One region of the Streptomyces sp. NPDC002536 genome, then DNA from elsewhere that is predicted to be linked to it. Evidence: riboswitches for the same ligand, from Rfam matches in the RefSeq annotation. Region 1 holds a riboswitch; each other region holds the start of a gene.
What was found. Region 1 has a riboswitch for cobalamin ahead of metE (5-methyltetrahydropteroyltriglutamate--homocysteine S-methyltransferase). Riboswitches for the same ligand answer to the same signal wherever they lie in the genome.
Positions count from the first base shown of each region.

Region 2: it holds a riboswitch for cobalamin, as region 1 does, so the genes downstream of both, ACWD4B_RS04665 (prenyltransferase/squalene oxidase repeat-containing protein) here and metE (5-methyltetrahydropteroyltriglutamate--homocysteine S-methyltransferase) in region 1, are expected to answer to the same signal.
Region 3: it holds a riboswitch for cobalamin, as region 1 does, so the genes downstream of both, cobN (cobaltochelatase subunit CobN) here and metE (5-methyltetrahydropteroyltriglutamate--homocysteine S-methyltransferase) in region 1, are expected to answer to the same signal.
Region 4: it holds a riboswitch for cobalamin, as region 1 does, so the genes downstream of both, ACWD4B_RS04090 (ribonucleoside-diphosphate reductase subunit alpha) here and metE (5-methyltetrahydropteroyltriglutamate--homocysteine S-methyltransferase) in region 1, are expected to answer to the same signal.

Region 1 covers NZ_JBSFWU010000083.1:1,501-8,696, forward strand. The annotation lists gene ACWD4B_RS25875 (LysE family translocator) at 1-574, opposite strand, end outside; gene ACWD4B_RS25880 (GNAT family N-acetyltransferase) at 575-1,132, opposite strand; gene ACWD4B_RS25885 (helix-turn-helix domain-containing protein) at 1,267-2,679, shown strand; gene ACWD4B_RS25890 (dihydrofolate reductase family protein) at 2,695-3,291, opposite strand; cobalamin riboswitch at 3,705-3,923, shown strand; gene metE (5-methyltetrahydropteroyltriglutamate--homocysteine S-methyltransferase) at 4,075-6,399, shown strand; gene ACWD4B_RS25900 (alpha/beta hydrolase) at 6,463-7,196, opposite strand, start outside.
Region 2 covers NZ_JBSFWU010000007.1:53,778-60,973, reverse strand. The annotation lists gene ACWD4B_RS04680 (ABC transporter ATP-binding protein) at 1-1,252, opposite strand, end outside; gene ACWD4B_RS04675 (energy-coupling factor transporter transmembrane component T) at 1,249-2,508, opposite strand; gene ACWD4B_RS04670 (SCO2322 family protein) at 2,481-3,134, opposite strand; gene ACWD4B_RS04665 (prenyltransferase/squalene oxidase repeat-containing protein) at 3,134-4,396, opposite strand; cobalamin riboswitch at 4,514-4,661, opposite strand; gene ACWD4B_RS04660 (aldehyde dehydrogenase) at 4,770-6,218, shown strand; gene ACWD4B_RS04655 (GNAT family N-acetyltransferase) at 6,431-7,196, shown strand, end outside.
Region 3 covers NZ_JBSFWU010000117.1:249-7,444, forward strand. The annotation lists gene ACWD4B_RS30280 (precorrin-2 C(20)-methyltransferase) at 1-1,345, opposite strand, end outside; gene ACWD4B_RS30285 (precorrin-8X methylmutase) at 1,342-1,995, opposite strand; gene cobG (precorrin-3B synthase) at 1,992-3,281, opposite strand; cobalamin riboswitch at 3,394-3,516, shown strand; gene cobN (cobaltochelatase subunit CobN) at 3,552-7,148, shown strand.
Region 4 covers NZ_JBSFWU010000006.1:71,516-78,711, forward strand. The annotation lists gene ACWD4B_RS04075 (tetratricopeptide repeat protein) at 119-1,105, shown strand; gene def (peptide deformylase) at 1,197-1,826, shown strand; gene ACWD4B_RS04085 (ribonucleotide-diphosphate reductase subunit beta) at 1,950-2,960, opposite strand; gene ACWD4B_RS04090 (ribonucleoside-diphosphate reductase subunit alpha) at 2,960-5,353, opposite strand; cobalamin riboswitch at 5,517-5,642, opposite strand; gene ACWD4B_RS04095 (hypothetical protein) at 6,182-6,682, shown strand; gene ACWD4B_RS04100 (hypothetical protein) at 6,687-7,196, shown strand, end outside.

The DNA of each region.
Region 1 (7,196 bases):
AGACCTGCTCCAGACGCTTGCGCACGTTCGCCCGCGAGATCAGGCCCCGCAACCGGCCGACGAACCACACGTACAGGCCGTAGTAACCGACCTCGTAGACCGCCCAGATCGCGGCCAGACCGACCATCGTGGGCAGCTTGGGCGCGCCGGCGGGCACGAACTGCGGCAGGAACGACATCGCGAACACCGCCGCCTTGGGATTGGCGAGGTTCAGCAGCAGGCCGGAACGGTACGACCGCCAGCCGGAGCGCACGGCCGGTGATCCTTCCGGCTCCGCCGGCTGCGCGTGTCCGCGGCGGGCTGCCAGCAACGCCTGGACACCGAAGCCGATGAGGACCGCGGCGCCGCCGATCCGCATGACGTCGTAGGCCAGCCGCGAGGCCGCGAGCAGTGCCGTGAGCCCGAAGGCGGCGACGACGCCCCAGACGAACACGCCGGTCTCGTTGCCCAGCACGGTGAGGAAGCCGGCCCGTCTGCTGTGCAGGGACTGACGGATGATCAGCATCGTGCTGGGGCCGGGCGAGGCGGCGATCAGCGTGCACGCCCCGAGGAAGGCGAGGAACAGGGTGAACATCTAGGCCGCCCTGGCCGCTCGCCACTCCGGGGCGAGCACCGACCAGATCTCCACGTCGTGCCGCTTCCCCCGGTACAGGTGGTTCTCCCGCAGCACGCCGTCCCTCGTCATGCCGAGCCGCCGGGCCACGGCGATGCTGGCCGTGTTCTCCGAGGCGGCCCACCACTCCACGCGGTGGATGCCCCGCTCCTCGACGGCCCAGTCGATGATCACGCGCGCGGCCCGGGTCACCAGTCCCCTGCCCGCCGCCGACGGCTCCAGCCAGCAGCCCGCCTCGGCGGTGCCCTGCGCGACGTCCATCCTCCGGAAGAGGACCCCGCCGACCAGCTTGCCGTCCGTCCGGATGCCGTACAGGCGCCCGGCGTCGGCCGCTGCCTTGTCCGCGTACTGCTGGAGATACGCCCGGCCCGACTCCAAGTCCGTGACGATGTCGGGCAGTTCGATGAACTGCCCGATGAACTCCCGGCCCCGGTCCATGTGGGCCAGGAACTCCTCGGCCTGCCACGGCTCCAGCGGACACAGCTCCGCGCCGTCGTCGCCCAGGGATATCGCGTACATGCTCACCTTCCACTGCCGAACCGATGCCGCTGTGTACAGCGCGTCGGGATCCTCTCATGGGAAACGCCTCATATAGCCTGACCTGATGAATCGCCGCGGTCCGGAACGCGGCTCCGGAACAGGGGGATGCCGGCATGGCCGGGGGGATCGAGGAATTCGCGGAGCAGCTGCGCGAGCTGAAGGACCGTTCGGGGCTCAGCTACGGGGCCTTGGCGAAGCGGCTGCACATGAGCACGTCGACCGTCCACCGCTATTGCAACGGCGGTGCCGTGCCCGCCGACTACGCTCCCGTCGAGCGCTTCGCCCGGCTCTGCAGAGCCACCCCGCAGGAGCTGGTGGAGCTGCACCGCCGCTGGATCCTGGCGGACGACGCACGACGTTCCAGGGCGCAGGGCGAAGCGGAGGCGAAGCCGCCGGAGCGGACGCCGGAGCCGGTCGCGGCCGAGCCGGAGTCGGCGGTGGCGGAACTGCCCGCGCCCGCGCCGGAGTTCGAGCCCGCGCCGGAGTCCGAGGCCGTGCCCCGGCCGCGGTCCGGCGAATCGGCAGGCGCCGCCGGCGGCCGCCGCTCGCGCCGCGTGCGCCTGGGCGTCGTCGCAGCAGCAGCCGTCGGCATAGCCGTGCCCACCGCCCTCGTCGCCTGGGCGGCCACCACGCCGCCGGGTGCGCGCCAGGACGGGACGGACGCACACCGCGCCCGGTCGAACGTCTCCGGCGCGCCCCTCGCACCGTCCGGAGCCCCGGGCGGCACCGAGCCGGGCCGGGACGGCGCCGCGTCACCGGACGGCGGCAGCACGCCCACCGGAGGGACCGACAAGGCGGAGGGCGGAGGGAAGAAGCCCGACGGCAACAGCGGTTCGCCGGAGGAGGGCGCCTCCGACGGCAAGGACAACGGCGGCGGGCGCGGGAGCGACTCCGGCGAGCCGCTGACCGCCGACGTCCAGCCCTACACCCTCGCCGACCGCTGCAACACCATGTACGTCTCCGGACGGAAACCCGCAGAGGTGCCCGAACCGCCGAACGACACGGATACGCGTGCCTGGGTCACCGGGCTGCGGGCCGTGCCCGGCGGACGCCTGCACATCACCGTCGACGTGCAGGGCAAGAACGGCCAGGCCGTCGTGCTGCGGGCCCTGCACGTACGCGTCCTCAAGAGCACGGCGCCCCTGGCCTGGTCGGGGTATTCGATGGGCGACGGCTGCGGCGGCGGTCTCACCCCGGCCTTCTTCGACGTCGACCTCGACCGCGACCGGCCCACCGCCCGCCCCACCGCGGGGGAGCAGGGCGACGTCAAGATCCCGGCCACCGACTTCCCGTACAAGGTCTCCTCGACGGACCCGCAGCCGCTGGACATCCTCGCCCGCACCACCGGCCACGACGTGACCTGGGAACTGGAGCTGGAGTGGAGCAGCGGCGGCCGGTCCGGGACCTTGAAGATCGACGATCACGGGCAGCCGTTCCGCACGACCGCGGTCAAGGACCGGCCGCAGTACACCTGGCGGTTCGACCAGAAGGTGTGGGAGCCGCTGCCGGACTACGCGCGTAGGTAGGCGGCTTCCACGCCTCTACCCCTTGGGAGCCGGCCGGTAGGTGCACACGTGTGCACCCGTGCCGCTGGTGACCGAGGAGACCAGCTCGAAGGTGCGCAGCACACCGTCGTCGGTGAAGATCCTCTTCCCGCCGCCGAGGAGCACCGGGGTGATGATGAGCCGCAGCTCGTCGACCAGGCCCTCGCTCAGCAGGGTGCGGACGAGCGTGGGGCTGCCCATGACCTGCAGGTCGCCGCCGTCGGCCGCTCGCAGTTCGCGGATGCGGGCCAGGGCCTGGTCGCCGGGGATGCGCGTGGTGTTGTTCCACGTCAGCTCGGCGTCCTCCAGGGTCCCGGTCACGACGTACTTCGGGATGGAGTTCATCCGGTCGGCGAACGGATCGCCGGCCCGCTCCGGCCACGCCGCGGCCATCGTCTGCCACGTGCGGCGCCCGAACAACAGTGCCTGGGTCCTGTCCAGGGCCTCGGAGATGGCCCCGCCCATCACCTCCGGGTCGAAGAACGGGTGCGACCAGCCGCCGTGGGCGAAGCCGCCGTCGGTGTCCTCCTCGGCTCCGCCGGGTGCCTGCACGACGCCGTCCAGGCTCATGAATTCACTGACCACGATGCGCACGGGACTCACTCCTCGTTCTTCGTAACCGCAGGACGCGGCACGTGTTCGCGCCGCCGGGACGATCGTCGCACCGACCACTGACAACGCCGCGGTGCCAGGGCCTGTCCGGCGGATCTTCGCTCGTGGGTGCGGTGCGCCTCTGTAAGGGGCGCGGGGAACTGCGCGATCAGCCCCCACCGGCCTGCAGCCGACGCACCACCCCAGGGGTCCGGGGCGCAGCCCCGAGAACCTCGACTGCGGGAGCGTCGTGGCCGATCGCGCCCACGCGGCGGAGCCGCACAAAGTCACCGCCCCGCGCCCCTTACGGGGCGCTTCGGTGCCGGGCACAAGGAGGGCCCAAACGTGGTTCATGACACACGGCCTTGTGCGACCGGCATGTGAACACCGCTGTTCAAGTACCGGATCCCCGCCCTAGGGTGGCGCGTGCAGCTGGTTCGCCCTGCTCGCCAGGCAGGCGCGTCGCAAGAGGGAACCCGGTGGGAATCCGGGACTGCCCCGCAGCGGTGAGCGGGAACGACCGCCGTCATACGCACTGGGCCCCGTGACGGGTCCGGGAAGCGACGGCCATTAGGTGTCTGCCTTCGGCAGGCGCGCCCGTGAGTCCGAAGACCTGCCCGTTGCCCGCGTGCGACCGTTCGCGCGCGGAGATCTCGGTGACCTCGAGGGCGGGTCGGCGTTTACATCGAACGGGCGCTCCACGGCTGTGGCGTGGCCCGTCCGCCAACCCCTTCGCGTTCTCGCGGCGTTCCGAGATCCAGGAAGCAGCTCGCGAAGGAGAGTTTTGTGACCAGCAAGTCCGCAGCCGCGGCAGCGCGCGCCACCGTGTACGGCTACCCGCGCCAAGGCCGCAACCGTGAACTGAAGAAGGCGATCGAGGGCTACTGGCAGGGCCGCGTCACCGCCGACGCCCTGCGGGAGACGGCCGCCGGACTGCGCCGCACCACCTGGCGGCAGCTCGCCGAGGCCGGCATCCATGAGGTGCCGACCGGTGACTTCTCGTACTACGACCACGTCCTGGACACCAGCGTCATGGTCGGTGCGATCCCCGCCCGGCACCGCGCGGCCGTCGAAGCCGACGCCCTGGACGGCTACTTCGCGATGGCCCGCGGCACCCAGGACGTGGCGCCGCTGGAGATGACCAAGTGGTTCGACACCAACTACCACTACCTGGTCCCGGAACTCGGTCCCGACACCGTCTTCACCACCGACTCCGCCAAGCAGGTCGCCGAGCTCGAGGAGGCCCTCGCGCTGGGCCTGGCCGCGCGCCCCGTGCTGGTCGGCCCCGTCACCTACCTCCTGCTGGCCAAGCCCGCGCCCGGCGTCGGGCCCGGCTTCGAACCGCTCACGCTCCTCGACCGGCTGCTGCCCGTCTACGCCGAAGTGCTGGCGGACCTCAGGGCCGCCGGCGCCGAGTGGGTGCAGCTCGACGAGCCCGCCCTGGTCCAGGACCGCACCCCGGCCGAACTGAACGCCGCCGCCCGCGCCTACCGCGAACTGGGCGCCCTCACCGACCGGCCGAAGCTGCTGGTCGCCTCCTACTTCGACCGTCTCGGCGAGGCCCTGCCGGTCCTGGCCAAGGCCCCGGTCGAGGGCCTGGCCCTGGACTTCACCCGGTCCGCGGCCGCCAACCTCGACGACCTCGCGGCCGTCGGCGGACTGCCCGGCAAGCGCCTGGTCGCCGGCGTGGTCAACGGCCGCAACGTCTGGATCGACGACCTGGAGAAGTCGCTGGCCACCCTCGGCACCCTCCTCGGCCTCGCCGGCCGCGTCGACGTCGCGGCCTCCTGCTCGCTGCTGCACGTCCCGCTCGACGCCACGGCCGAACGGGACATCGACCTGCAGATCGTCCGCTGGCTCGCCTTCGCCCGTCAGAAGACGGGCGAGATCGTCACGCTGGCCCGCGCGCTGGAGCGCGGCACCGACTCCGTCGCGGCCGAACTCGCCGCCAACCGCGCCGACCTGGCCTCCCGCGCGGGTTCCGCCATCGCCCACGACCCGGCGGTACGCGCCCGCAGCGCCGCCGTCACCGAGGCCGACACGCACCGCTCGCAACCCTACGGCCTGCGCGCAGCGGCCCAACGCGACCGTCTCGGCCTGCCGTTGCTGCCGACCACCACCATCGGCTCCTTCCCGCAGACCACCGAGCTGCGCACCGCCCGTGCCGGCCTGCGTGCCGGACGCATCGGCACGGCTGCCTACGAGGAGCGCATCGAGGCCGAGATCCGCGAGGTCGTCGCCTTCCAGGAGAAGGCCGGCATCGACGTGCTCGTCCACGGCGAGCCCGAACGCAACGACATGGTCCAGTACTTCGCCGAACAGCTCACCGGCTACCTGGCCACGCGGCACGGCTGGGTCCAGTCCTACGGCACCCGCTACGTCCGCCCGCCGATCCTCGCCGGTGACATCTCCCGCCCCGAACCGATGACCGTCCGCTGGACCCGCTACGCCCAGTCGCTCACCCATCGGCCGGTCAAGGGCATGCTGACCGGGCCCGTCACCATGCTCGCCTGGTCCTTCGTCCGCGACGACCAGCCGCTCGCCGAGACCGCCCGGCAGGTCGCCCTCGCGCTGCGCGACGAGGTGAACGACCTGGAAGCGGCGGGCACTTCGGTGATCCAGGCCGACGAGCCCGCCCTGCGCGAGACCCTCCCGCTGCGCAGGGCCGACCATGCGGCGTACCTCGCCTGGGCCACCGAGGCCTTCCGCCTCGCCACCAGTGGCATCCGGCCGGACACCCAGATCCATACGCACATGTGCTACGCGGAGTTCGGCGACATCCTGACCGCCATCGACGACCTCGACGCCGACGTCATCAGCCTGGAGGCAGCCCGCTCCCACATGCAGGTCGCCGGTGAGCTGGCCGCGGCCGGGTACCCGCGCGAAGTCGGCCCCGGCGTCTACGACATCCACTCGCCCCGTGTCCCCGGTGCCGCCGAGGCGGCGGATCTGCTGCGGAAGGGCCTGGCCGCGATCCCGGGCGAGCGTCTGTGGGTCAACCCCGACTGCGGTCTGAAGACTCGCGGCTGGACGGAGGTTCGCGCTTCCCTGGAGAACCTCGTGGCGGCGGCCCGTGAGGTGCGCAAGGAGCTGGACGGCACGGCCTCCTGAACGTGAAAGGGCCTGGACCGGCGCGCGGTGCCGGTCCAGGCCGTCAGGTCGGCATGAGCAACTTCATCGGACGCCGTGAACAGCCTGCGGGTCGGTGGGCGGAAGCGCGGCCCCGGCCTTCAACGAGGCGGGCGGCGGGGTCACGTAGACCGGTGCCGGGTCGGGCTCGGGGGCACAGGTCCTGGCGACGAAGCCCTTGCCGGAGGGGAGGGCGCCGTCGCGCAGGTAGGCGGTGAAGGTGTCGTCCAGGCAGGCGTTGCCGTGGAAGAGGATCTCGTGGAAGCTGCCGCCGTTCTGGACGACCAGCTTCGATCCGGGCAGTGCCTTGTGCATGGCGACGGCGCCCGGGTAGGGGGTGGCGGCGTCCTCGGTGGCCTGGAAGAGCAGGACGGGCGGCAGGCCCTTGCCGGTGATCTTCAGCCGGCCGGCCCGGTCGCCCTGGTAGGGCCAGAACATGCAGGCGGCGTTGTACCACATGTTGTTGTAGGTGTAGAAGGGGGCGACGGCGTCGACCCCGGCCTGGTCCTTCTTCCAGAACTCCCAGTCGCGCGGCCAGTCGTTCTCGGTGCACTGGACCGCGTTGTACGCCGGGAACGTACCGTCGTCGGCGCCGGGGGCCGCGTAGCTGTTGTAGGCGATCGCCAGCGGGCGGGTGTCGTGCCGGGTGAGGTAGGCCGACAGCACGGTCGCCATCCGCGGCCAGCGCAGGAAGTTGTAGCCGCCGCCGTAGAAGGTGTCCTCGAACTCGGCGGGACCGATCCTGCCGGGGGCCGGGGCGGCGGCCACCGGGGCGGTGC
Region 2 (7,196 bases), on a different contig from region 1:
ACTCCCGGCAGGTGCCGGGGGCTGCGCCCGCGTCCTGGTCGGCGGCGGCGCACTCCGCGGCCACCGTGTCCGCGTACAGCAGGTCGCGCGGGTCCTGCGGGACGAGGCCGACGCGCCGGAGGAGCCGGCGCGGGCTCGTGCGGTGCGGTACGGCGTCGCCGACGCGCACCGTGCCGCGGGCGGGTTCGTGCATGCCGACGAGGGTGCGCAGGAGGGTCGACTTGCCGGCGCCGTTGCGGCCCATGAGGGCGACGGTCTCACCGGCCCGGACGGTCAGGCCGATGTCGCGCAGCGCGTCGACGCGGCCGTGGCGGACAGCCAGGCCGGACGCTTCGGCGACGGGCGCGGGGGCGGCCTCGGGGCGGGCCGGTTTGCGGAACAGGCCGGCGCGCCGCTGCCGCGGGGGTGCGGGCGCGGGCGCCGGTTCCGGTGCCGCGTCGGCCAGGCGTTCGCGCAGCGGGGCCGCGCGGCGGCGGGCGTCGCGGACGGAGAGGGGCAGCGGGGACCACCCGGCGAGCCGGCCCAGGGCCACCACCGGCGGCTGGACGGGCGAGACCGCCATGACCTCGGCCGGGGTGCCGGAGACGGGGGCCGCGCCGGGGGCGGGCAGCAGGATCAGCCGGTCCGCGTACTGGACGACGCGCTCCAAGCGGTGCTCGGCCATCAGCACGGTGGTGCCGAGGTCGTGCACCAGGCGCTGGAGCACGGCCAGCACCTCCTCGGCGGCGGCCGGGTCCAGGGCGGAGGTGGGCTCGTCCAGGACCAGCACCTGCGGGTGCGTGGTCAGCACCGAGCCGATGGCGACGCGCTGTTGCTGCCCGCCGGAGAGGGTGGCGATGGGCCGGTCGCGCAGGGCGGCGAGCCCGAGCAGGTCCAGGGTCTCCTCGACGCGGCGGCGCATGGTGTGCGGGGGGAGGCCGAGGGACTCCATGCCGTAGGCGAGTTCGTCCTCGACGGTGTCGGTGACGAAGTGCGCGAGGGGGTCCTGGCCCACCGTGCCGACGACGTCGGCGAGTTCGCGGGGGCGGTGCGTGCGGGTGTCGCGTCCCGCGACGGTGACGCGGCCGTGGAGGGTGCCGCCGGTGAAGTGCGGGACGAGGCCGCTGACGGTGCCGAGGAGGGTGGACTTGCCGGTGCCGGAGGGGCCGACCAGGAGGCACAACTCGCCTTCGGGGACGGTGAGGTCCGCGTTGCGGAGTGACGGCTTGGCGGCGCCGTCGTAGGTGACGGTCACGTTCTCGAACCGGATCACTGTGCCGCCTCGTTGTCGTGGGTGGTTTTTCCTTGCCCCTGACCCGCCCTTTCCCCGTTTCCTGGGGCTGCGCCCCAGACCCCCTTGTCGCGGCTCCGCCGCTCGTCCTCAAACGCCGGACGGGCTGAAATCAGCCCGTCCGGCGTTTGAGGACCGGCGAAAGGGTGGGGCCGGGGCGCAACAAACGCCGGCAGCAACCCCACCAGCACCGCCCCCGCCGCCCCCAGCGGCAACACCGGTGCCGTCAGCGGGACCACACCCGGGTGCAGCGGTGCCTCCGGCGCCAGGGTCATCAGAACCGCGACGGTCACCCCCGACCCCGACACCAGCCACGCCCGCACCCCCCATACATCCGGCCGGTACCGGGTCCGCACCGACCGGCGCCCGCCCAGCAGCAGGCCCCCGACGGCGGCAGCCAGTCCCGCCACCATCACCGGCATGCCGTACCCGGCACCCTCGTCCGCCAGCAGCCCGTACGTCCCGGCGCACACCCCGGTGAGGCCGCCGAGCGTCAGGACGTTCGTCAAGTGCCGTACCGAGCGCGGGACTCGGGCCGTGCGCCCGTAGCCCCGTGCGTCCATCGCCGCCGCCATGGCCACCGACCGTTCCAGCGCGCCCTCCAGCACCGGCACCCCCACCTGCAGCAGGGCCTTCGGGCCCCGGTCCGGGCGGCCCCGCAGGCGGCGGGCGGCGCGGAGCCGGGCCACGTCCGCGACCAGGTTCGGCGCGAACGTCATCGCGACCACGACCGCCACCCCGGCCTCGTACAGCGCACCCGGCAGGGACTTCAGCAGCCGCGCCGGGTTGGCGAGGGCGTTCGCCGCGCCCACGCAGATCAGCAGGGCGGCCAGCTTCAGCCCGTCGTACAGGGCGAAGACCAGGCCCTCCGCGGTCACCCGGCCGCCGATGCGCACCCCGCGCGCCCAGTCCGGCAGCGGGACCTCGGGGAGCGTGAGCAGCGTGTGCGTACCGGGAATCGGCGAGCCCAGGACCACCGCGAAGACCAGGCGGATGCCGATGACGGCCAGCCCGAGCTTGAGGAACGCCCCGTACGAGCGCGCCCACGGCGCGTCCGTCCGCCGGGCCGCCACCACATAGCCCGCGACGCCGACGAGCAGGCCGAGCAGCAGGGGGTTGGTCGTCCGCGATGCCGCGGCGGCCAGCCCCAGGGCCCAGATCCACCATGCGCCGGCGTGCAGAGCGCCGCTGTTCCTCACCCGATGTTTCCCTATCCGCGCCGGCGGCGGGTCTGCCAGACGGCGGCCGCGCCGAGGACGGCCACGGCCGCGATGCCCGCGACCAGGCCGGCGGAGGGCCCGCCGTCGTCCTTCTTCTTCTCCGGCGCTGCGGAAGGCTTGCTTTCGCCGCTGTCGCTGCCCACCTGCTCGCCGCAGCCCGACTCCGGGTACCCGGCGATCGCGCACAGCAGCGCGGAGGAGTTGTAGCGCAGCGGCTTCGCCACCGCGGCCAGCGCCTCCCCGGCGCTCGCGTCCGTGCCGACCTGGGCGCACGCGGTGCGCGCGGCAGGCGGGGCGGCGCCCGCGGGGGCGTCCGCGGCCGTGCCGAAGTCGAGGACGACGGCCACCCGCTTGCTGCCGTCCTTCGCGGGCGTGGCGTCGCACGCCGCCGCGAAGTCGGCCGCGCCCCGCGGCTTCGCCGCCTGCGCGGAGTCCGCGCTGACGGCGAAGCGGAAGCCGATCGTCTCCCCGTCGCCGGGGCGTGCGGTGGCCGGGCCCTGCGTGGCGTACGTCCAGTCCTTGCCGCCGCCCGCCGCCTGCCAGAAGGACCAGTAGCGGTAACCGGCCGCCTGCGCGGGTGCCGCGCCGAGCACGGCGAGCATCCCGGCCGCGAGCAGGACGCACACCTTGTGCATCCTGCGCATCACAGCTGCTTCTTCCTGCGGTTGCTGAGGAGGAAGCCGACGCCGATGCTGGCGACGAAGAGGACGCCGAAGATCCACCAGCCGCCGAAGCTGCGGCCGTTCGTCCCTTCCTTCTCCCCGGACTTCGTCGGAATGGCCGGCCCCTCCGCCTTCGGGCCCGTCGCGGCGAGCTGCTGCACCAGGTCCGCGCCGCCGAAGGCGCGCGGGTCGGTGCCCGCGGTGCGCGCGGCGAGGATCAGCTTGGCGAGGCGGCCCGGGTCGCCCGCGGCCCACTCGGCGGTCTTGCTGTCCTTGGACTGCAGCCACGCCATCGGCTTGCCGGCCGCCTCGCGGTGCCCGCCCGCGGCGAGGGCGATCACGGCGTCGGCGGTGGCACCGAAGTCGGGGCCCTCCGGGGCGCCCGGCATCGAGGACTTCAGCTGCCCGCCGTTCGCGTCCAGCTTCTTGGCCAGGTAGCCGGCGACGGCGTCGGCCGCCGCGGCCGCGTCCTTGGGCTTCGCGTTCTCGTCGCCCGCGCAGTCCAGCGGCTTGACGGGCTTGTCGCCCTGCTCCGGCGCACCGGTCCCGAAGCCCTTGCCGAGGGCGGCCAGGGCGGCCGCGGTCGAGGCGAGGTCGTTGGCCTGCAGCTCGCCGTTCTGCGGCAGGTAGGCGAACGCGCCGCGCTCGTCCTCCTTCTTGTCGCAGCCGAGTTGGAAGGACAGCAGCGCGTCGTACGGGCTCTTGCCGCTCTTGCCGGTGGCCTTCGCCGGGTCCTGGCCCGCGGCGGCGAAGGCGCCGACCGCGATGGAGGTGGAGTTGGCGTCGCTGGCCGCGCCGGGGCTCATGCCCCAGCCGCCGTCCTCGTTCTGGTGCTCCTTGAGCCAGCCGAGGCCCTTCTGCACGGCCGCGTCCCGGCCGCCCACGGCCGCGAGGCCCTGCACGGCGGCGGAGGTCGCGTCCGTGAACTCGCCGGCCTTGGGGTCGCAGGCCTTGCCGGTGTCGGCGCGGTAGCCGGCGAAGCCGCCGTCGGAGCACTGCTGGCCCGCCAGCCAGTCCACGGCCGCGGGGGCCGGGGAGACGCCCACCGCGTGCTGGGCGACGAGGGCGAGCGACTGCCGGAAGACACCGTCGAACTTGGGGTCCTTGGCGCCGTACAGACCCGGGGCCGCCGGGGACGGGGAGCCGTCGGCGAAGGCCGCGGGCGCTGCGGCGGCGCCCAGCACGGCGGCGGTGGCCAGGGCCGCGGCGCCGCGGCGCGCGTGGACGGCGAAGGAGGGGGCCATGGGGGTCGGTGCCTCTCGGTGTCTGTACGAGTCCGTACGGGAGGGCGTACGCAGCCGCGCGGCGGTCGCCGCGCAGGGGCGCGGGGCACCGGCCCGGCCCCGCATACCTCGACGGGTGAGCCTTTTCCTCCTCGGCGCGGGTACTCCGGCTCACAGGCCCCCTGGGCCCTGCTCACGGTTGCGGGTCAGCGCCGGATTCGCACCGGCTTCCCCCGTTCCGAGGTGGGATGAAGTTGTTCCGGACACCTTAACCGGACGCCTGCATCCGTGGTGGGGCGGTTACGCACCGCACATGCATTGCCCGTCCCGCGGGGAGCTGCTATCCCCATCTGATGGAGCATCTGATGGGACGTCAGATACGGAGGGTTCACGGATGACCGGAATCGCCGAGCACGACCGGCTCTTCATCGGCGGCACCATGGTGGAACCGGCGACGGACGCCGTGCTCGACGTCGTCTCGCCGCACACCGAGGAGACCATCGGGCGCGTGCCGCACGCCGCGCCCGCCGACGTCGACCGGGCCGTGGCCGCGGCCCGTACCGCCTTCGACTCCGGGGTCTGGTCGGGCCTGCCGCCGGAGGAGCGGATCGCCGTCGTCACCCGCATCAAGGACGCGATCGCCGCCCGGCACGAGGAGTTCGCCCGCGTCATCTCCGCGCAGAACGGCTCCCCTTACTCCTGGAGCGTCCTCGCGCAGGCGCTCGGCGCGGTGATGGTGTGGGACTGCGCCATCTCCGTCGCCCGCGACTTCCCCTACGAGGAACGCCGCCCCGGCGCGCTCGGCCCGCTGCTCGTGCGGCGCGAGCCGGTCGGCGTGGTGGCGGCCGTGGTGCCCTGGAACGTGCCGCAGTTCACCGCGGCCACGAAGCTGGCGCCCGCGCTGCTGGCCGGCTGCTCGGTGATCCTCAAGCCGTCGCCCGAGACGCCGCTGGACGCGTACCTCCTCGCGGAGATCGCCGCGGGGGCCGGGCTGCCGGAGGGCGTGCTGTCGGTCCTGCCCGCCGGGCGGGAGACCGGCGAGTACCTCGTCGGGCACCCCGGCGTCGACAAGGTGGCCTTCACCGGGTCGGTCGCGGCGGGCAAGCGCGTGATGGAGGTCGCCGCGCGCAACCTGACCCGCGTCACGCTCGAACTGGGCGGCAAGTCCGCCGCCATCGTCCTGCCGGACGCCGACCTGGACGCGGCCGTCGCCGGCATCGTGCCCAGCGCCTGGATGAACAACGGCCAGGCGTGCGTTGCCCAGACCCGCATCCTGGCCCCGCGCGTCCACTACGCGGAGCTCGCCGAGCGGCTGGCCGCTGCCGCCTCGGAGCTGACCGTCGGCGACCCGCTCGACCCGGCGACCGCGGTCGGCCCGCTGGTGACGCGGCGGCAGCGGGACCGCTCGCTGGAGTACATCGCGCTCGGGCGGGAGGAAGGAGCCAAGATCCTCGCGGGCGGCGGCCGTCCGGCCGGCCGGGAGAAGGGCTGGTACGTCGAGCCGACGCTCTTCGGGGACGTGGACAACGCGATGCGCATCGCCCGCGAGGAGATCTTCGGCCCTGTCGTCTGCCTGCTGCCCTACGAGGACGAGGAGGAGGCCGTCGCGATCGCCGACGACTCGGACTACGGGCTGTCGGGCAGCGTGTGGACGACGGACGTCGAGCGGGGTGTGGAGGTGGCGCGCAGGGTGCGTACGGGGACGTACTGCGTGAACACCTTCAGCCTGGACATGATGGGCCCCTTCGGGGGCTACAAGTCCTCCGGGATGGGGCGGGAGTTCGGGCCGGAGGGGTTTGCGGAGTATCTGGAGCACAAGACGATTCACCTGCCGGCGGGGTGAAGGGTGAGGCGTTACGAGCTCACAGGAAAAGGGTTTGAGCGAGGCGGCGCCCCGCTGCTACTTTCGCGGTGGACCGTGAAGTCGTCGTATGGAGGTGAGACCCGTGAACACAGTTACCCATGGGTGCTCCCTCAACCCGTCACGGTCCGGCGGCTGACGTTCGGTGTCGCCAGGAGCGCCTGAGACCGAGGCACTCCTGGAAAGGGACTCCGATGAACACGAAGCCTTTCATATCCGGCCTGAGCGAGAACGCGGTGATGATCACGCGCGTCGCGGACAGGCAATGGCATGCACTGGATGACGACCTGGTGGTCGGCCGCGGACATGCGGAACACCGGCCCGACGGGCGCTTGTTCGTCAGTATCGACGCCTGGCACGATGCCGCCTTCGACCGGCTCGCCGAGGCGATGCTGGCGGAACTGCCGGCGCCGTTGTACACGGTGGTCGACGAAGCGGACGTCGAGCTGACGGCCGGCTGGCGCCGGGCCGGTTTCACGATACGGCGCCGCGAGCGGGAGTACGTCGTGCCGACCGACCCGCGGATCACGGGGCTTGAAGAAGTCCTGCCACCCTCGGGCGTGACGATCGTGCCCGCCGGCCGGGCGGACGAGAGTCTGCTGCGGGCGGTGGACCGCGCGATCCGTGACGAGGTCGAGGCGACCGTCGGGTGGCAGTCGATGCCCGCGGAAGTAATTCCCCGCCCCGAAGGCGACACCGTCGTCGACCCGTCGAAGTACGCGGTGGCCGCGGCGCCGGACCGCTACCTGGGCCTGATCCGGGTGGTGACGGTGAACCGGCCGCGCATCGGGCTGGTCGCGGTCCGGGCCGGCGAGCAGCGCCGCGGCATCGCGCGGGCGCTGCTGGCCCACGCGCTGGGGACGCTGCACCGCTCCGGGTTCGCCGAGGCCTGGACCGAAGTCCAGGAGTCCAACCGAGCGGCCTCGGCGCTGTTCGAGGGCATCGGCGCCCGGCCGATGA
Region 3 (7,196 bases), on a different contig from region 1:
GGCCGCCCACGTCGCGCCCGAGGACCACCGGGGTCTCGGGCGCCCGGTGCTCCAGGAGGACGTCCCGCGCCTTGCCCACCTGCCAGGTGCGGCTGCGCGAACCGGGGTTGTACAGCGCCAGCACCAGGTCCGCGGCGGCCGCCGCGCGCAGCCGTTCCGCGACGACCTCCCACGGCTTGAGGCGGTCGGACAGCGAGACGACCGCGTAGTCGTGACCCAGCGGGGCGCCCGCGCGGGACGCCGCCGCGTGGGCGGCCGTCATGCCCGGGACCACCCGCACCGGCACCTCCCGGTACGGGCCCTCCGAGGCGACCTCCAGTACGGCGGTGGCCATGGCGAAGACCCCGGGGTCGCCGGACGAGACGACGGCGACCCGGCGGCCCTGCCGGGCCAGGTCCAGGGCGAACTCGGCGCGTTCGGACTCCACCTTGTTGTCCGAGGCGTGCCGCTGCTGCCCGGGGCGCACCGGCACCCGGTCCAGGTAGGTCGTGTAGCCGACCAGGTCCTCCGCCGCCGCCAGCACGCCCCGCGCCTCCGGCGTCAGCCACAGCGGACCCGCCGGGCCGAGCCCGACGACCGTGACCTCGCCCGCACCCGCGCCCTCGACAGGCTCAGCACCCACGCGACTCGGCAGCACCGCCACCGAGAAGTACGGCACCGACTCCGGGTCCACGTCCGCGACGCGGCCCGTGCGCTCGCCGCTCATCGTGGCGCGCTCGACGTACCGTGCCTCCGCCAGGCGGCCGGAACGTTCCAGCGCGCCCTTCACCGCCGGGAAGGTGCGGCCGAGCTTCATCACCACCGCCGAGTCGGTGGCGGCCAGGCGGGCCGTCAGCTCCTCCTCGGGCAGGGTGCCCGGAAGGATCGTCAGCACCTCCTCGCCCTCCACCAGCGGTTCGCCGAGCCGGGCCGCGGCCGCGCTCACCGAGGTGACGCCGGGGACGACCTCGGTCGGGTAGCGGTGGGCCAGCCGCTTGTGCATGTGCATGTACGAGCTGTAGAAGAGCGGGTCGCCCTCGGCCAGCACGGCCACGGTGCGCCCGGCGTCCAGGTGCGCGGCCAGCCGCGCGGCGGCCTCCTCGTAGAACTCCTCCATCGCACCCCGGTAGCCGCCCGGGTGGTCGGTCGTCTCCGTGGTGACGGGGTAGACGAGCCGCTCCTCGATGTGGTCGGGGCGCAGGTGGCGTTCGGCGATGGAGCGCGCGATGGAGCGGCCGTGCCGGGCGCTGTGGTAGGCGACGACGTCGGCGGCGGCGATGACCTCCACCGCCCGTACGGTCATCAGGGACGGGTCGCCGGGGCCGAGGCCCACTCCGTAGAGCCGTCCGGGCTTGTGCTCGCTCACTCTTCCTCGCTCGCTATCGCATTGATCGCGGCCGCGGCCATGGCACTGCCGCCGCGCCGCCCCCGCACCACCAGGTACTCCAGCCCCAACCGGTTGTCCGCCAAAGCCTCCTTGGACTCGGCGGCACCGATGAAGCCGACCGGTATGCCGAGGACGGCCGCCGGGCGCGGTGCGCCCTCCGCGACCATCTCCAGCAGGCGGAACAGGGCGGTCGGCGCGTTGCCGACCGCCACCACCGCGCCGTCCAGCCTGTCGCGCCACAGCTCCAGGGCCGCGGCGCTGCGCGTGGTGCCCATGCGCCGGGCCAGTTCGGGCACGGACGGGTCGGCGAGGGTGCACAGCACCTCGTTGTCCGCGGGCAGCCGCTTGCGGGTGACCCCACTGGCGACCATGTTGGCGTCGCACAGGATCGGCGCACCCGCGCGCAGCGCCTCGCGGGCGCGGGCCACGGCCTGCGGGGACCAGGCCAGGTCGCGGACGAGATCGGTCATCCCGCACGCGTGGATCATGCGGACCGCCACCTTGCTGACGTCCGGCGGCAGTCCGCCGAGGTCGGCCTCGGCGCGGATGGTGGCGAAGGACTGGCGGTAGATGGACGCGCCGTCCTTGTCGTAGTCGAACACTGTGCCCTCGTCGCCCTTGTCGTTCATCGTGTGGTGGTACGGGCCGTCGCCACGGCGCCGGCCAGGTCTGCTGCTGTCACCGTCCGCGCGGCTTCGCCGGATATGCCCACCCGGTAACCGCCGCCCGTCGCCAGCACATCCACCCACCGGCCGTCGGTCGGCCGGCCGCAGCGCCGCTCGCACCCGGACCAGTACACGGGCAGGGGCTCCCCGCCGTGGGGCTGCTCGTGCGCGAGGCAGGCCGCCGCGTCCGCCCGCACGTCCGCAAGAGACTTGGCGCATCCGGGGCGGCCGGCGCAGGCGCCCGCGCGGTGCCACGGCGACTCCGTCGAGGTGATCAGGCCCGCGTCGGCGAGTTCCGTGAGCCGGGCCGCCGCCGCCGTCGCCGTCGGCAGGCCTGGGACGACGATGCCGCGCCAGGGGGTCACCCGGAGTTCGCCCGTGCCGGCGGCGTCGGCCGTCTCGTACAACTGCCGCCACTGGCCGGTGCTCAGGCGGCCGAGCGGGGCCGTGACCGACAGCGCGGTCCGGCCGCCGGGGCCGGGGACGAGCCCGGGGGCCGTGGGGGCGCCCGTCCGTGGAGCCCTCTCGGCAGGTTCGGCGGCGATGCCTTCGGCGGTGAGCCGCTGCCCCAACACGTCGAGCCGCGGCCGCTGTCCGGCGGGGAACTCGGCGATCCGCCAGGCGGTGCTGCCGGTGCGGCGGCGCTCGGCCAGGAACCACTCGGCCGCGAGTACGGCCGCGCGCGGGGCGTGCGCGGCGGGGATGCGCAGGCAGGAGCCGGCCGCCGCGTAGGAGAGCAGGGCGTGCCCGTCGTCCGTTGCGATCAATGTCACATCGGGGGCGAGTGCGGCGATATCGCCGCGGCCGTCGTCCAGACCGAAGAGGAAACGTCCGGAAAGTTTAGTGATGTCCGGGTTCGCGCAGAGGAGTTGGTCCAGTGCGCGGGACCAGGCCTGGACGTCGGCGGGAGCCGGGCCGTCGAGGCCGCAGAGCGGGGTCGCCGCCACGTTCCGTACCCGGTCGTGCTGTTCGGAGGGCAGCAGGCCCGCTTCGTGGAGGCGGATGCCGAGTTCGCCGCCGCAGGCATCGGGGAGACCGCGGAGCTGGACGTTGCCGCGGGAGGTGAGGTCGAGGTGGCCGTCGCCCAGTTCGTCGGACAGCCGTGCCAGGGCTTCTGCCTGACGAACCGTCAGAAGCCCGCCCGGCAGGCGGACGCGGGCCAGTGCACCGTCGTCCGCGGCGTGCAGCCGTACCGCGCCGGGGCAGCGGTCGCCGCCGGTGCGGACAGGGGGATCGGAGGGGGCGGGCATGGCGGCGAGCATACCCACGGTGGGGCGGCGGTGCTGGGCTTGTCTACCGGCTGCGGAGCGGTGGGGGCTGAGCGCGCAGTTCCCCGCACCCCTTCGGGGCGCGCCCCGCTAGTATGACCACGCCAGCGACGGCGACAGGGGAGGAAGCCGGTGTGATTCCGGTACGGTCCCGCCACTGTGAGCACGGCGGTGAGACGCCGGGCGAGTCAGGAACTCCCGCCGTCCTCACGACCACCCGGGGCGCGGACCCCGAGGAAGGCCAGCCGCAGCATGCGCATCCTTCTCCTGTCGACGTCCGACACCGACCTGCTCAGCGCCCGTGCGGCCGACGGCCCGGTGACGTACCGGCTCGCCAACCCCGCCCGGCTGGATCTCGACGGGCTGCCCGCGCTGCTGGAGGGCACCGACCTCGTCGTCGTACGGCTCCTCGGCGGTGTCCGCGCGTGGCAGGAGGGGCTCGACCTGCTGCTCGCGGGGGAGCGGCCCGTCGTCGTCCTGACCGGTGAACAGGCGCCCGACGCCCAGCTGATGGAGCACTCGACCGTGCCCATCGGCATCGCCGCCGAGGCCCACGCCTACCTCGCCCACGGCGGGCCCGCCAACCTCGACCAGCTGGCGCGGTTCCTCTCCGACACCGTGCTGCTCACCGGCCACGGCTTCGAACCGCCCGCCCCCGCCCCCTCGTGGGGCGAGCTGGAGCGCACCCCGAAGGCGGCGAACCCCGACGGCCCGCTCGTCGCCGTGCTCTACTACCGCGCCCACCACATGAGCGGCAACACCGCCTTCGTCGACGCCCTCTGCGGCGCCGTCGAGGACGCCGGCGGCCGGGCGCTGCCGCTGTACGTCGCCTCGCTGCGCGCCCCCGAGCCCGAACTCCTCGACGCCCTGCGTGCGGCCGACGCCGTCGTCACCACCGTGCTCGCCGCGGGCGGCACCCGGCCCGCCGACGCCTCGGCCGGCGGCGACGACGAATCCTGGGACGCCGGCGCCCTCGCCTCCCTGGACGTGCCCGTCCTGCAGGCCCTCTGCCTGACCGGGCCGCGCAGCGCGTGGGAGGAGAACGACGAGGGCCTCTCCCCGCTCGACTCCGCGACCCAGGTCGCCGTGCCCGAGTTCGACGGGCGCATCATCACCGTCCCGTTCTCCTTCAAGGAGGTCGACGAGGACGGCCTGCCCGCCTACGTCGCCGACCCCGAGCGCGCCGCCCGCGTCGCCGGCATCGCCGTGCGCCACGCCCGCCTGCGCCACATCCCGGCCGCCGAGAAGCGGATCGCCCTCGTGCTCTCCGCCTACCCCACCAAGCACTCGCGCATCGGCAACGCCGTCGGCCTCGACACCCCCGCCAGCGCCGTCGCCCTGCTGCGCCGACTGCGCGCGGAGGGCTACGACTTCGGCGCCGAGGAGGTCCCGGGCCTCGCGTCCGGCGACGGCGACGAGCTCATCTACGCCCTCATCGAGGCCGGCGGCCACGACCAGGACTGGCTCACCGAGGAACAGCTCGCCCGCAACCCCGTCCGCATCCCGGCCGCCGACTACAAGCGCTGGTACGCCGGGCTCCCGGCCGAACTGCGCGAGGCCGTCGAGCAGCACTGGGGGCCCGCGCCCGGCGAGATGTTCCTCGACCGCAGCCGCAACCCCGAGGGCGACATCGTGCTGGCCGCCCTGCGCCGCGGCAACCTGCTGATCCTCATCCAGCCGCCGCGCGGCTTCGGCGAGAACCCCATCGCCATCTACCACGACCCCGACCTGCCGCCCTCGCACCACTACCTGGCCGCCTACCGCTGGATCGCGGCCTCCCGCGAGGACGGCGGCTTCGGCGCCGACGCGATGGTCCACCTCGGCAAGCACGGCAACCTGGAGTGGCTCCCCGGCAAGAACGCCGGCCTGTCCGCCGCCTGCGGCCCCGACGCCGCCCTCGGCGACCTCCCGCTCGTCTACCCCTTCCTCGTCAACGACCCGGGCGAGGGCACCCAGGCCAAGCGCCGCGCCCACGCCACCCTCGTCGACCACCTCGTGCCGCCCATGGCCCGCGCCGAGTCCTACGGCGACATCGCGCGCCTGGAGCAACTCCTCGACGAATACGCCCAGATCTCGGCCATGGACCCGGCCAAGCTCCCGGCCATCCGCGCCCAGATCTGGACCCTGATCCAGGCCGCCCGCCTCGACCACGACCTCGGCATGGAGGAGCGTCCCGGGGACGACGGCTTCGACGACTTCCTGCTGCACGTCGACGGCTGGCTGTGCGAGGTCAAGGACGCCCAGATCCGCGACGGCCTGCACGTGCTGGGCAACGCGCCCACCGGCCCCGAGCGCGTCAACCTGGTCCTGTCCATCCTGCGCGCCCGGCAGATCTGGGGCGGCACCGCCGCCCTGCCCGGCCTGCGCGAGGCCCTCGGCCTCGACGAGTCCGCCGCGACGCGGACCACGGCCGACGAGGCGGAGGAGAAGGCACGCGCCCTGGTCCAGGCCATGGAGGACGCGGGCTGGGACCCGGCGGCCGTGCCGGCCGGGCACGGTGAACAGGTCGCCGCGATCCTGGAGTTCGCCGCCCGCGAGGTCGTACCGCGGCTGGCCGCGACCACCGACGAGATCGACCACGCGGTGCACGCCCTCGCCGGCGGCTTCGTCCCCGCCGGCCCGTCGGGTTCCCCGCTGCGCGGCCTGGTCAACGTCCTGCCGACCGGCCGCAACTTCTACTCCGTCGACCCCAAGGCCGTCCCCAGCCGCCTCGCCTGGGAGACCGGGCAGGCCCTCGCCGACTCCCTGGTGGAGCGCTACCGCACCGACAACGGCGACTGGCCCACGTCGGTGGGCCTGTCCCTGTGGGGAACGAGCGCCATGCGCACCGCCGGTGACGACGTCGCCGAAGCCCTGGCACTGCTCGGCGTCCGTCCGGTGTGGGACGCCGCGTCGCGCCGCGTGACGGGCCTGGAGCCGATCGGACCGGAGGAACTGGGCCGCCCCCGCATCGACGTCACCCTCCGCATCAGCGGCTTCTTCCGCGACGCCTTCCCGCACGTGATCGGCCTGCTGGACGACGCGGTGCGGCTCGCCGCCTCGCTGGACGAGCCCGCCGAACAGAACCACGTCCGCGCCCACGCCCAGGCCGACCTCGCCGAGCACGGCGACGAACGCCGCGCCACCACAAGGATCTTCGGCTCCCGGCCGGGCACCTACGGCGCCGGACTGCTCCAGCTCATCGACAGCCGCGACTGGCGCACCGACGCCGACCTCGCCGAGGTCTACACGACCTGGGGCGGCTACGCCTACGGCCGCGGCCTCGAAGGCCGCCCGGCCCGGGCGGAGATGGAGACGGCGTACAAGCGCATCGCGGTCGCCGCCAAGAACACCGACACGCGCGAGCACGACATCGCCGACTCCGACGACTACTTCCAGTACCACGGCGGCATGGTGGCCACGGTCAAGGCGCTCAGGGGCACCGCCCCCGAGGCCTACATCGGCGACTCCACCCGCCCGGAGACGGTCCGCACCCGCACCCTCGTCGAGGAGACCTCCCGCGTCTTCCGCGCCCGCGTGGTCAACCCCCGCTGGATCGAGGCCATGCGCCGCCACGGCTACAAGGGCGCCTTCGAACTCGCCGCCACCGTGGACTACCTGTTCGGCTACGACGCCACCACCGGCGTCGTGCCCGACTGGATGTACGACAAGCTCGCCCAGACGTACGTCCTCGACCCGGAGAACCGCGCCTTCCTCCAGGAGGCCAACCCCTGGGCCCTGCACGGCATTGCGGAGCGGCTGCTGGAGGCCGAGAGCCGGGGGATGTGGGCCAAGCCGGACCCGCAGACCCTGGAGGGTCTGCGGGACGCATTCCTGGAGACCGAGGGCGAGTTGGAGGGCGGGGAGTAGCTCCGGTTCTGTTTTGACTGCGGGCCGTCTGTGGTTGCTCGCGCAGTT
Region 4 (7,196 bases), on a different contig from region 1:
GGAGGGCGGCAGTGCTCCCCGCAGCGAATACGGTGCGGCAGGCGTCCGTCGGTGAGGACGGCGGCCGGCACCGGGACCATCCGGCGTGGTTGCACGCAGAAACCGGCAGGCGGGAATCGTGAGGATCTTCGGCAGGGTGCGGCACCGGCCTTCCGCCTCGTGGCGGCAGGCGACGGACCGTGCCTTCACACTCATCGGCGACGGCCGGTACGAGGACGCGGGCGCCCTGCTGACGCGCGCGGCCGACATGGAGCCCTGGCTGTCCGAGTCGTGGTTCAACCTCGCGCTGCTGCACAAGTTCCGTCACGACTGGGAGCAGGCGCGCGCCGCGGGCCTGCGCGCCGTGGCCCTGCTGGACCGCGAGGCGGGCGCTCCCGACTGGTGGAACGTGGGCATCGCGGCCACCGCCCTGCAGGACTGGCCGCTGGCCCGCCGTGCCTGGCAGGCCTACGGGCTGAGAGTGCCCTCCGAGGGCGGCCCGGCCGGTGAGCCGGTCGGCATGGAGCTGGGCAGCGCGGCCGTGCGGCTCTCCCCGGAGGGCGAGGCGGAGGTCGTGTGGGGCCGCCGGCTCGACCCGGCGCGCATGGAGGTGCTCTCCATCCCGCTGCCCTCCTCGGGCCGCCGCTGGGGCGAGGTCGTGCTGCACGACGGCGTCCCGCACGGCGAGCGGGTCACCGCCGCCGGGCCCTCGTACCCGGTCTTCGACGAGATCGAGCTGTGGGCCCCGTCCCCCGTGCCGACCTGGGTGGTGCTCCTGGAGGCCGCCACCGAGGCCGACCGGGACGCCCTGGAGCGGCTCGCCGCCGACGCCGGCTTCGCCGCCGAGGACTGGTCCTCGTCCGTGCGCCTGCTGTGCCGTACGTGCTCGGAGAGCCGGATGCCCAGCGACGAGGGCGACGGCGAGCACCTGGACCCGCACGACCACAGCGAGCCCGGCCACCCCGGCCCGCTCGGCCACCGCACGGCCGGCTCCGGCTCGCTGTGGGTGCCGGAGCGCGAGTGCGGCATCGCGGCGCCCGCGGGCCTGGTGCGGGGCCTGCTGGACGGCTGGGTCGCCGACAGCCCGGACACCCGGGAATGGCGGGATCTCGAAGAGGTCTGCTGAGCGGTGGCCGAAGCTCCCCGTACCCTGTATGAGCCCTGCGGATTCCGGGCACGATATTGCTTTCGGGTTGTGAGAGAGGCTTACGGCGGACATGGCGCAGCAAGACACTGAGCAGTCGGTGAACAGCGAGTTCATCGTGGACACCGAGGACTGTGAGGAGCGCGAGCTCGCCCACCGCGAGCGCGGCACCTCCCGCCCGATCACCGTCGTCGGCAACCCCGTCCTGCACCGCGAGTGCCAGGACGTGACCGAGTTCGACGACAAGCTCGCGCAGCTCGTCGACGACATGTTCGCCAGCCAGCGCACGGCCGAGGGTGTCGGCCTCGCCGCCAACCAGATCGGCGTCGACCTCAAGGTCTTCGTCTACGACTGCATGGACGACGAGGGCCTCCGGCACGTCGGCGCGGTCTGCAACCCCGTCCTGGAGGACCTGCCGGCCGAGCGCCGCGTCCTGGACGACTCCAACGAGGGCTGCCTGTCCGTCCCGACGGCCTACGCCGCCCTGGCCCGCCCCGACTACGCGGTCGTCAGCGGCCAGGACACGAAGGGCAACCCGATCCGCGTCGAGGGCACCGGCTACTTCGCCCGCTGCCTCCAGCACGAGACGGACCACCTGTACGGGCGCCTGTACATCGACCGCCTGTCGAAGCGGGAGCGGCGCGATGCGCTGCGGCAGATGGAGGAGGGTACGCCGCGGTACCCGGTCGTTGCGAACGACTAGTCGTCGTGACGAAGGGCCCGTACGGATGCGTTCCGTACGGGCCCTTCGTTGTCGGCTGCGGGCCGACGGTGGTTGCTCGCGCAGTTCCCCGCGCCCCTGACGGGGCGCGGGGAAGCGGGGCTTCTAGAACTCGTCGTCGAAGGAGACCGTGCCCTCGACCGCCACCTGGTACGCGGACGCGCGGCGCTCGAAGAAGTTGGTCAGCTCCTGGACGTTCTGCAGCTCCATGAAGGAGAACGGGTTCTGCGAGCCGTAGACCGCCGGGAAGCCGAGGCGCTGCAGGCGCTGGTCGGCGACGCACTGGAGGTACTCGCGCATCGACTCGGTGTTCATGCCCGGCAGGCCCTCGCCGCACAGGTCCCGGCCGAACTGCAGCTCGGCCTCGACGGCCTCCTTGAGCATGTCGGTGACCTGCTGCTGGAGTTCGTCGTCGAAGAGGTCGGGCTCCTCCTGGCGCACGGTGTCGACGACCTCGAACGCGAAGTTCATGTGCATCGTCTCGTCGCGGAACACCCAGTTGGTGCCGGTCGCCAGGCCGTGCAGCAGGCCGCGGCTGCGGAACCAGTAGACGTACGCGAACGCGCCGTAGAAGAACAGGCCCTCGATGCACGCGGCGAAGCAGATCAGGTTGAGCAGGAAGCGGCGGCGGTCGGCCTTCGTCTCCAGCTTCTCGATCTTCTCGACCGAGTCCATCCACTTGAAGCAGAACTGCGCCTTCTCGCGGATGGACGGAATGTTCTCCACCGCGGCGAACGCGGCGGTGCGGTCCTCCGGGTCGGGCAGGTAGGTGTCGAGCAGCGTCAAGTAGAACTGGACGTGCACGGCCTCCTCGAAGAGCTGCCGCGACAGGTACAGCCGCGCCTCGGGGGAGTTGATGTGCTTGTACAGCGTCAGCACGAGGTTGTTCGCGACGATCGAGTCACCGGTCGCGAAGAACGCGACCAGGCGGCCGATCATGTGCTGCTCGCCCGGCGAGAGCTTGGCGAGGTCGGCGACGTCGGAGTGGAGGTCGACCTCCTCGACGGTCCAGGTGTTCTTGATCGCGTCGCGGTAGCGGTCGTAGAAGTCCGGGTACCGCATGGGACGCAGGGTCAGCTCGAAGCCCGGGTCGAGCAGGTTCTTCTCGGAAGACATTACTGGCAGGCCTCGCAGGACTCGGGGTTTTCGAGGGAGCAGGCGATGGCGTCCGCGTCGGGCGCGGCCTGCTGCACCGGAATGGTGGCGGGGGCGGCCGAATTGCCGGACGCCGCACGGGCGATGCGGGTCGCCGGGCGCGAACGCAGGTAGTACGTCGTCTTGATGCCCTGCTTCCAGGCGTACGCGTACATCGAGCTGAGCTTGCCGATGGTGGGCGAGGCCATGAAGAGGTTCAGCGACTGGCTCTGGTCCAGGTACGGCGTGCGGGCCGCGGCCATGTCGATCAGGGAGCGCTGCGGGATCTCCCAGGCGGTGCGGTACAGGTCGCGCACCTCCTGCGGGATCCACTTCAGGTCCTGGATCGAGCCGTTGGCGTCGGTCATCGCGTCGCGCGTGGTGGCGTCCCACACGCCGAGCTGCTTCAGGTCCTCCACCAGGTAGGTGTTGACCTGGAGGAACTCACCGCTGAGGGTCTCGCGCTTGAAGAGGTTGGAGACCTGCGGCTCGATGCACTCGTAGACGCCGGCGATCGAGGCGATCGTGGCGGTCGGGGCGATGGCGAGCAGCAGCGAGTTGCGCATGCCGGTCTTCGTGATCCGGGCGCGCAGGGCGTCCCAGCGCTCCGGCCAGGTGGCCGTGGCGTCCGCGTAGTGGTCGGGGTGCAGCACGCCGCGGGCGGTGCGGGTGGCCTCCCAGGCCGGGTGCGGGCCGTGCCGCTCGGCGAGGTCGGCCGAGGCCTCGTACGCCGCGAGCATGATGCGCTCGGAGATCCGGGTGGAGAGCGCCTTCGCCTCGGGCGAGTCGAAGGACAGCCGCAGCCGGAAGAACACGTCCTGCAGGCCCATCAGGCCCAGACCGACCGGCCGCCAGCGGGAGTTGGAGGAGCCCGCCTGCTCGGTCGGGTAGAAGTTGATGTCCACGACGCGGTCGAGGAAGGTGACGGCCGTGCGGACCGTGCGGTCCAGCTTCTCCCAGTCCATCTCGCCCTCGGCACCCAGGTGCGCGGCGAGGTTGACCGAACCGAGGTTGCAGACGGCCGTCTCGCCGTCGTCGGTGACCTCGAGGATCTCGGTGCAGAGGTTGGAGGAGTGGACGACCGCGCCCGGCTCGGCGGTCTGGTTGGCGGTGCGGTTGGAGGCGTCCTTGAACGTCATCCAGCCGTTGCCGGTCTGCGCGAGGGTGCGCATCATGCGGGCGTAGAGGACGCGGGCCGGGATCTGCTTGACGGCCTTGCCCTGGGCCTCGTACGCGCGGTACGCGGCGTCGAACTCGTCGCCCCACAGGTCGACCAGGTTGGGGGTGTCCGCCGGGGAGAACAGCGACCAGTCGGCGTCCGCCTCGACGCGGCGCATGAACTCGTCCGGAATCCAGTGCGCGATGTTGAGGTTGTGGGTGCGGCGGGCCTCTTCGCCCGTGTTGTCGCGAAGCTCCAGGAACTCCTCGATGTCCGCGTGCCAGGTCTCCAGGTAGACGCAGGCCGCGCCCTTGCGCCGGCCGCCCTGGTTGACCGCGGCGACGGAGGCGTCGAGGGTGCGCAGGAACGGCACGATGCCGTTGGAGTGCCCGTTGGTGCCGCGGATCAGCGAACCGCGGGAGCGGATGCGGGAGTAGGAGAGCCCGATGCCGCCCGCGTGCTTCGACAGCCGCGCGACCTGGTGGTAGCGGTCGTAGATCGAGTCCAGCTCGTCCAGCGGCGAGTCCAGCAGGTAGCAGGACGACATCTGCGGGTGGCGCGTGCCGGAGTTGAAGAGCGTGGGGGAGGACGGCAGGTACGAGAGCGTGCTGGTGAGCCGGTAGAGCTCGGCGACGTCCTCCAGGGCCCGGACGGAGTGGTCCTCGGCCAGACCGCAGGCGACGCGCAGCAGGAAGTGCTGCGGCGTCTCGATCACGTTGCGGGTGATCGGGTGCCGGAGCAGGTAGCGGCTGTGGAGCGTCCGCAGGCCGAAGTACCCGAACCGGTCGTCGGCACCGTCGGCGAGGGCGCCGTCCACGAGCGCGTCGAGCCGCTCGGCGTGCTCGGCGACGAACGCGGCGGTGTCGTCGGCGATCAGGCCCTCACGGTGCCCGACGGCGACGGAGGCGGAGAGGGAGACCGCGCCCTGCCCGGCCGCCTCCTCCCGGATGGCGAGCGTGAGCAGCCGCGCCGCGAGCCGCGAGTACTGCGGTTCCTCGGCGATCAGCCCGGCGGCGGCCTCGGTGGCCAGGGACCGCAGCTCGGCCTCGTCCGACCCGGGGTGCCGGCCGCGCAGCGCGGCGGCGGCGACCTTGCCGGGGTCGGTGGCGGGCAGATCGGCAGTGAGATCGGTCAGGGTGCGCAGCAGCGCGGTCCCGGGGCCACCGGTCTCCTCCGCAGTGGCTGCTGAGACCGGATCGGCGGGCGCGATGGTCACGTGTGGCTCTCCCTCGCTCGGCTGGTCGGCTGGGGCCGCTCGGGAGGCGCTCGACGGAACGCGTACCGGCACACTTCTTCGGGGCATGCCGGACAGCGCCCATCGGCCCAACCCGCGGGGCCCGGACGTGTTCATCACCCATGCCGGGCCCTGGGGCGGCTCGGACGTGGGCGCGCTGGCGGCAGGTCCTCGGACTTGTGGAGCGCATATGCGCATACATTCACCGTTGCGGGACAGTTCCGGATTTCCACCGGATTCCCCTGCGACGACAGCGAGGACGAGCATACATCTAGTGCCGGGGGTCGGGAGCGCCCCCACATGTTGTGTCGGGGCGTCGTCGGGCGGTTGCGGAATGTGCTAACGGGCGGGGGGGTTGAGGGCTGTTGAGGCGGTGTCGGGGCAACGCCTGGGCGGCGCCGGGGTGGTGCGTCGAGGGGGCTTCAGGGGCCTGGGAGCCGCCCGGGGCGGGGACGGTCAGCCCGGGGCGCGCGGAGGCGGTGAGGGGGCCGTTCGCGGGGCGCGGGAGGTGTCACGGCGGCCACGGCGGCATCATGCATCGGGGCGACTTCCGCTCCTGCTGCGGCCGGTTCGCCTTCGCCGCCGGCTGTCGATCCTGGTCGGGGCGTTCGCCGGATGCGACCTTCCGGATGCGACCTTCCGGGTGCGACCTTCCGGACGCGGCGGACGTACCGGCTCAACTCCGGCTGATCCATGAGCGGATCGCGCCGTCGTTCGCGTGACCGCGGGATCCGGGCCGTTGTCAGACCCTCCTCGTACGCTCCATCACAGTCGGTGACGAAGCCGGTGACGGAGGAGGGCGAGGCCGCCATGACACACGAGGACGCGACGATGACCCGCATCGAGGCCGCGGTGACGCTGCACCGCGAGGGCGACGCGGAAGGCGCCCGGGTGCGCCTCGGCGAGATCTGGCAGGAGATCGGCCCGGACGGGGACGCCTTCCACCGGTGTGTCCTCGCCCACTACATGGCCGATGTCCAGCCGGACCCCGAGGACGAACTGGCCTGGGACCTGCGCGCCCTGGAGGCCGCGGAGTCGCTGACCGACGACCGGGTCCGGGAGCACCACGCCTCGCTCGCGGTCCGCGGTTTCCGCCCGTCCCTGCACCTCAACCTGGCGGAGAGCTACCGCAGGACGGGGAACGCGCCGCTGGCCCTGGAGCACCTGTCCCGGGCCCGGGAGCACGCGGACGCCCTCGGCGACGACGCCTACGGCGACGGCATACGTGCCGCCCTCGACCGGCTGGAGCTCCGGCTGGCGGGGACGGGCGGAACCCCGCCCGCGGGCCCCGCAACCGCAGGCGCACAATGACGCCATGTTGATCAAGGCTCGTAGGGCCGACGTGTTACCCAAGGACCGCCGGTCGGCCATCGCTGTCGCGGTGACCGGCCTCGTCCTCGCGGTCGCCGCAGGCATCCTGCTCCTCGTCACCGTCCCCGGCCTCCACGCCGAGGAGCGCGACTTCAAAGCGGCCTCGCCCTGCCCGGCCACCGCCCCGGCACCGGACTGCGAACGGCCCGTCGGCGCCACGGTGAAGGGCACCGAGACGGACGCCAACCGCAAGACACCGCGGTACTGGCTGGACCTCGCCGAACGCGACGGGACGCCCCACCACGTCAGGATGAACGAGAAGGCGTACCCGGTCTTCGCCGCAGTCGGGAAGGGCGACCCGGTGACCCTGTGGTACTGGCGCGGGCACATCCGCTTCATCGACTTCCACGGCCTGCGGCAGTCCACCCACGAGGATCCGACGGACGACTTCCGGATGCCGACCGCGATAGGCATGGCCCTGGCGGCCCTCGTACTGAACTCGCTCTGGTGCGCC